DNA from 3 places in the Microbispora maris genome. Region 3 is predicted to be linked to each of the others. Evidence: predicted binding sites of a transcription regulator. Region 3 holds the regulator's gene; each other region holds the start of a gene.
What was found. Region 3 encodes LexA, which represses DNA repair genes until DNA is damaged. Its sites were predicted from a motif close to TCGAACANNTGTTCGA; they were not measured.
Positions count from the first base shown of each region.

Region 1 (2,197 bases), on a different contig from region 3:
CGGGTTCGAGCAGCGGCACGATCTCGACGGGGTCGAGCACGCACCGGTCGGCCACACGCCGCGTCTCGGCCAGCAGCCGCCCGGCCCGGCCGGTGTCGCCGCCGCAGATCCGCGCGGCCACCCGCGCCATCTCCGCGCCGTCCTTCAGGTACGCGTGGGCCGTGGGATCGTCCAGATGCCGCCCGTCGAGGGGCACCAGCTTGCGCGCCGCGTCGAGCACGTTGCCGACCTGGTGATCGGCGGCGTCCAGGTAGCGGACCGCGTTGGTCAGCACGACCGGCACGCCCATCGAGTCCGCCAGCCCGATCATGCGGGCGGCGGTGTTCGCGTCGCGGTAGCCGTACAGGTCGGACACCTCGACGACCAGGTCGGGGACCACCGCGCGCCAGGCGGCCAGCAGGGCGCGGGCCTGGTCGTCGCGCCGCTCGGCCACCGCTCGGCCGACCCCGGAGCGGGGCCCGAGCAGCACGGTCAGCCGCGGCTCCCCGTCCGGGCCGGTCGCGTGCTCGGCCACCATCCCCGGCGTGACGTGCGGCTCGCCGCGCTCCCCCGCGTGGTGGGCGGCGGTGACCAGGCGGCACAGCGCGGCCCAGCCGTGCGAGCGCGCGAGCACGACGACCCGCGCCGGCTCGGCCGCCGGCCTCCTGTGTGCCGTACGACGGCCGGACGGCGGAAGACCACCGCCGAACAGGTCGTCCGGCGTGGAGCCCGGGCCGAGGGCCAGATCCACGCCGGCGACCGGGCGGACACCCTGCTCGTGGCACGCGATGACGTGCTTGATCACGCCGTAGAGGCCGTCGCGGTCGGTCAGCGCCAGCGTGTCCATGCCGTGCTCGGCGGCCCGCCGGACGAGGGCGGCCGGGAACGCGGTGCCGTACCGCAGCGAGAAGGCGGACGCCACGTGCAGGTGGGCGAAGGCGTGCGTCACGTGCGCGCCCCCGTCCATCCCCCGGTCCGTCCTCCAGCGGCCCGTCCCCCGGTCGTCGTGGGTGGCTGGAGCGTTCCCATCAGTCCCAGGCCCTCAGCAGGAGCCATCCGCCGCTGGCGGTGTCGAAGCGCAGTTCATAGGTCCCGACCTCCTTGCCGGCCGCGGCCCCCACTCGCCAGAAGCGCCGCTCGCCGGGATCGGCGTCCGAGGTCTTCCACCACTCCCTGGCGACCACCCAGTGGTCCTGGATCTCGCGGACGGTGTAGAGCCGGTCACGCCAGACGAACTGAGCAGGGTGCCCGTCCCGGACCCACACCTCGATCGGATCGCCGTAAAGTCTGCTCAAGACTCCTTCTCCCTGTGGCTTTCTGGCCACCCGGGGGAAGACGGGCGGATGATTCGGGCAGAATCGCCGCTACTTCGAACATACGTTCCCAGGAGGGTGAACGCAAGTCGGCGGACCGCGTGTTCAGTCGGCGAGCCAGACGCCGCTGCCCTGGTAGGGCGGCCCCTCGGCTTCCGTGTCGTCGGCCGCCACCGCCCAGACGCGCGCCGTCCCCGGCTGCCTCACTACGGCCGCCACCCGGGTGTGCCCGAGCGGCCCGGCCGGAAACGTCCCGTACGTCCACTTGCCGCCCGACAGGTGACCGACCGCCGTGTTCCACTCGGTCCTGGAGTAGAACAGCCAGAACCCGCCCCGGCCGTCGGCCTCCAGCCGCAGGCGGGGGTCGAGCCCGGGCTCGGGCGGCAGGCTGTAGCTCCACCGCCCGTTCTCCCGCCGCAGCAACAGCGTGCGGCCGCAGTGGGTCACGTCCTCCTCCTGGACGCCGCAGACCCACGCGACCCAGCCGACGGCCGCCACCCGGCCCGATTCGTCCACCGCGAGGTCGACGAGCTCGGAGATCTGGCCCCGATGCAAGGCGGGGACCGCGGGCAGCGGGACCGTGCTCCAGGACCAGCCGTTCCACCGGGCGACGGCGGCCCGGCCGCGACTGGACCCGGCCGCCCAGACCTCCCCGCCGGGCAGGCCGCCGACGTCCTTGGCGACCAGGGGCGCACGCGCGGTGCGCCAGGCGGCGCCGTCCCAGTGCCGCAGGTCCGAGAAGGAGCTCCAGGGCTCCTCGGCTCCCCCGGCCCCATGCAGGAAGTTCGCGTTCACGATCGCCCACACGTCGCCGGGCGCCGCCGCGTGCACCCGGCTCGGCTCCGGGCCAGGACCGGGCGCCGCGGTCCATTTCCGCCCGTTCCAGTGCGCGGCGTTCTCCCCGC
Region 1 is NZ_JBDJAW010000036.1:75,031-77,227, reverse strand. It holds gene AAH991_RS31585 (DNA polymerase III subunit alpha) at 1-946, opposite strand, end outside; gene AAH991_RS31580 (DUF6504 family protein) at 1,008-1,274, opposite strand; gene AAH991_RS31575 (hypothetical protein) at 1,398-2,197, opposite strand, start outside.
Region 1: a site for LexA is predicted at 1,349-1,364, ahead of AAH991_RS31580 (DUF6504 family protein). Genes of this name have one in related genera too.

Region 2 (2,197 bases), on a different contig from region 3:
CCGAGATCCGGTCCGGCCGGATCACCTGGAGCACCGAGACGAACGCCGGGCAGCTCGACCGGCAGTGATGCGCCGGCCGGATGCGCCAACATCCGGCCGGCGCCCGACCCGACCACCGCGAAGCGGCCGATCAGGGCTCGCACTCGAAGGATAGGCGGCTTCGCGGTCATCCGAAAGGAGCCGTAGCGATGCCGGAAACCGCATCCGATGACATCCACCGCCTGCTGGACGCGCTGACCGCGGCCTGGAACGACGGTGACGCCGCCGCCTTCGCGGGGCTTTTCACCGAGGACGCCGACTACGTGACGTACTTCGGGGCCCGCATGGAGGGCCGCCGGGCAATCGAGGACAGCCACCGGGCACTGTTCGAGGGCCCGCTGAAGGGGTCCCGGCTGGGCGCGCCGGCCGCCGCGCCGCCGCTGCGGAAGATCCGCCTGCTGAGCCCGGACACGGCGCTGGTCGTGATGACCGGGGGATCGTCCCTGCCGGACGGCGGGTCCGATCCGGGCCGTGACTCGATCATGACGTTCACCGCGGTCAGGGAGGGCGACGGCTGGCGCCTCGCGTCGTTCCAGAACACGCGGATCGGTGCGCCGTGACGCCTGCCGAGACCCCGCTGTGCGAGGTGCGCGGCGTCGTCGAGGCGCCGGTCGACCGGGTGGCCGGCCTCATCCTGCGGGTACGGCCGGGGCCGGTGGGGCGGCACAACTGCTTCCCGCTGGCGGAGCACGGCGGAACGCTCACGGGGGGACCGGACCGGTTCGTGCTCGCCGCCCCCGGGCACACGATGACCGTCGAGGTGGGACCGGACCGGCTGGCCGTCCAGGGCGGCTGGTGGTATCGCGGTGAATACCGCCTCGCCCCCGATCCGGCCGGCACGCTGCTGGTCCACCAGGTCCGCAACGTGGCTGAGCGCCTGCGCTGGGGAGTGCCCCTGGCCAACGGGTTCTTCCGGCGGTTCGGACCGCGGACGCGCGAGGGCTTCGCCGTCCTGCTCGACCGGGTGGGAGCCGAGCTGGGCTGCCCGGTCCGCCTGCTGGGCGGGCGCTGAGAGGCCCCGGCCCGGTCCGGCCCGGCCCGGTCCGGCCCGGCCCGGCTCGGGCCGGTCCGGGACCCCGGCCTGCACGGGTGCGGTGCGCCGCGACGTCGCCGCCCGGGTTGCGCGCCGAGATCCGGGCGGTGTACGGGGCGAGCGAGACTCTGGCCGGTCGCGACGGAGGGGAGCGCGAACGCACGGTCGAGCCGGTGCGCATGGTCGCCGCAGGCCACCGCTCCGGGCACGTGGCATGATCGAATAGATGTTCTAATACAATCGATGTCATGACGGCTTTTCAGGCCTCGCTGCTGGACTGGGGTAAGGACGTTCAGATCGGGCCGCTCGGTTCGTCGGTGCGGCGCACGCCGCTCGGCCGGGGCGCCTGGATCGACGTCCGGCCACACTGGGTCGAGGGGGCGGACGCGCTCTTCGAACGCCTCCTCGAGGCGGTGCCCTGGCACGCCGAGCGCAGGCACATGTACGACCGGGTCGTGGACGTGCCGCGGCTGCTGAAGTTCTACGACGAGGGCGAAGAACTGCCCGATCCCGTCCTGGCCGAGGCGAGGGACCTGCTCGACGCCCACTACGAGGAGGAGCTCGGCGAGCGGTTCCGCACGGCGGGCCTGTGCCTGTACCGGGACGGCCGCGACAGCGTCGCCTGGCACGGCGACACGATCGGACGCGGCAGCACGCAGGACACCATGGTCGCCATCGTGTCGGTCGGCACCCCACGCCCGCTGCTGCTGCGCCCGCGCGGCGGGGGAGGCCCGACGCTGCGGCACGAGCTGGGCCACGGCGACCTCATCGTCATGGGCGGGAGCTGCCAGCGCACCTGGGAGCACGCTGTTCCGAAGTCCACCAAGGTGATCGGCGCCCGCATCAGCGTGCAGTTCCGCCCGAGAGGCGTACGGTGACGGCACGCGGCGGGCACCCCTGATCCGACCCGCCTCGGCCGCCTCCCGGGCATGAGGGCCCGCCCCCGCCTGCCCGGCCGTTGACACGTGCGGTTTCCTGGTACTGCTGGAGCAAGGCCCGGGCAAAGGACGGGCCACGGTCGCACGAGGAAAGGTCGCGGATGATCCCGAACCCCTACGCCCCCGCCCCCACCCGGTACGACGACATGCGGTACCGGCGCAGCGGAAGGAGCGGGGTGCTGCTTCC
Region 2 is NZ_JBDJAW010000003.1:303,138-305,334, forward strand. It holds gene AAH991_RS05920 (PadR family transcriptional regulator) at 1-68, shown strand, start outside; gene AAH991_RS05925 (SgcJ/EcaC family oxidoreductase) at 189-599, shown strand; gene AAH991_RS05930 (hypothetical protein) at 596-1,051, shown strand; gene AAH991_RS05935 (alpha-ketoglutarate-dependent dioxygenase AlkB) at 1,321-1,950, shown strand; gene mgrA (L-glyceraldehyde 3-phosphate reductase) at 2,112-2,197, shown strand, end outside.
Region 2: a site for LexA is predicted at 1,291-1,306, ahead of AAH991_RS05935 (alpha-ketoglutarate-dependent dioxygenase AlkB). Genes of this name have one in related genera too.

Region 3 (2,197 bases):
CATCAGCAGGACGGTCTCCTGGGTGGTGAACCTGCGCCCGCATTCGGGACAGGTGCGCCGGCGACGGATCGCGGCCCCGTCCTCGGCGGCGCGGCTGTCCACGACTCGCGTGTCGGGGTTGCGACAGAACGGACAGTGCACTCCATCGCCTCCCTGAACGCCCATCCCGAACACAAGGTGTGGTGAACTTACACCGGTGTGACTACTAGATGTTGTGGTCCAACCGTAGAAGTGCCCGACCTTGAACGCAAGTCGAACCGGCCTTGGGAGGGGAAGTGCCTGTTCGGCGCGCGTGTCGCACCTCGGGTCACGGCGGCATCACCTGCCCCGCCGATCGCGAAATAGGCCCTTTACGGCGCCTTTCCCCGCCGATTTCCGCAGGGCCTCTGACCTGGACGTACATCGGCCCTGGAAGATCGGGTAAATCGAACACGGGATCGATCGAACTCCCGTACGATGAGGGAGACGGCGAGATCGGCGATTTCGCTGGATATCGAACAATTGTTTGACGGTGATCTTGAATCGCGGTACGGTCGCTCTGTGCGACATGAGGAACACGGATTGAGAGGTGGCATCGTGGGTGACCGAAGTGAGCAAGCGGATGGCGTCAGCGACCTCGCGGTTCGCAGGCGCGACTCGCTTGGCCTCACCCCCAGGCAGCGGAAGATCCTCGAGGTGATCCGCGACTCGGTCCAGCAGCGCGGCTATCCGCCGTCCATGCGGGAGATCGGGGAGGCAGTCCAGCTGACGAGCACCTCCAGCGTGTCGCACCAGCTCACGGCGCTCCAGCGTAAGGGCTACCTCCGGCGTGACCCGCACCGCCCCCGGGCCCTGGAGGTCCGGCTGCCCGGAGAGCCGGTGCTGTGGGTGGATCCGGACGCCACCACCGAGGAGGAGGCCGGGTTCAACCGCCCGACGGCCGCGTACGTGCCGCTGGTCGGCCGCATCGCCGCCGGCGGTCCCATCCTCGCCGAGCAGAGCATCGAGGACGTGTTCGCACTGCCCAAGCAGCTCGTGGGCGAGGGCACGCTGTTTCTGCTCCAGGTCTCCGGCGACTCGATGATCGAGGCCGCCATCGCCGACGGCGACTGGGTCGTGGTGCGGCAGCAGCCGGTCGCCGACAACGGTGACATCGTGGCCGCCATGATCGACGGCGAGGCCACCGTGAAGACGTTCAAGCGCAAGGACGGGCACGTGTGGCTGGTGCCCCACAACCCCAACTACGAGCCGATCCCCGGTGACGAGGCGACCGTGCTCGGCAAGGTCACGGCCGTCCTGCGCAAGCTGTAGCGGCCGCCGGCGCCCCGCGGCACGACGCACCGCGGGGCGCGACGACCACCTTTCCGGCGGCCACTAATCGGCAATTAGGGTGAGTCGGGTGAATCTCGACTCGCTGTCCCTGGATGCGGCCCGCCGCCGTGACGGAATCAAATGGGCTCACGCCGCGTCCGGCGTCATCCCCGCCTGGGTCGCCGACATGGACTTCCCCGTGCCCGAGGCGGTCACGGAGGCCATCGCGAGACGCGCGGCCGCGGACCTCGGCTATCCCGCCTGGCTCGACGAGCCGACCGCCGGTCCCCTGGCGGAGGCGTTCGCCGAGCGCATGGAGGCGCGGCACGGCTGGCGAGCCGATCCGGCCCACGTGCGGTCCTACACCGACCTCAACCAGGCCCTCCAGGTGCTGCTGCACGTCATGACCGGCCCCGGCGACGCCGTGGCGCTGCACGTGCCGGCCTACGACCCCTTCCTCGCCACGATCACCGGGATGAACCGCCGCCTGGTGCCCATGCCGCTGACGGCCGACGGCCGGTTCGAGGTCCCCGGCGAGCCCGTCCGGGTGCTCCTGCTGGTCAACCCGCAGAACCCGTCGGGCCGCTCGTTCACCCGTGCGGAGCTCGAGGCGGTCGCCGCGTACGCCGACCGGCACGGCACGCTGGTTATCGCCGACGAGATCCACGCGGACCTGACGTACGCCCCGGCCCGGCACATCCCGTTCGCCACGATCCTCCCCGAGCGCACGGTCACCCTGACCTCCGCCAGCAAGGCCTTCAACATGGGCGGACTGCACTGCTCCGTGGCCCACATCGGCGCGAAGGACGTCAGGGACGCGCTCGGCCGCCAGCCCGCCCACATCTACGGGGCGCCCAGCGTCCTCGGCGTGGAGGCCACGGTGGCCGCGTGGCGGCACGGCGACGCG
Region 3 is NZ_JBDJAW010000008.1:122,439-124,635, forward strand. It holds gene nrdR (transcriptional regulator NrdR) at 1-141, opposite strand, end outside; gene lexA (transcriptional repressor LexA) at 574-1,290, shown strand; gene AAH991_RS12685 (MalY/PatB family protein) at 1,379-2,197, shown strand, end outside.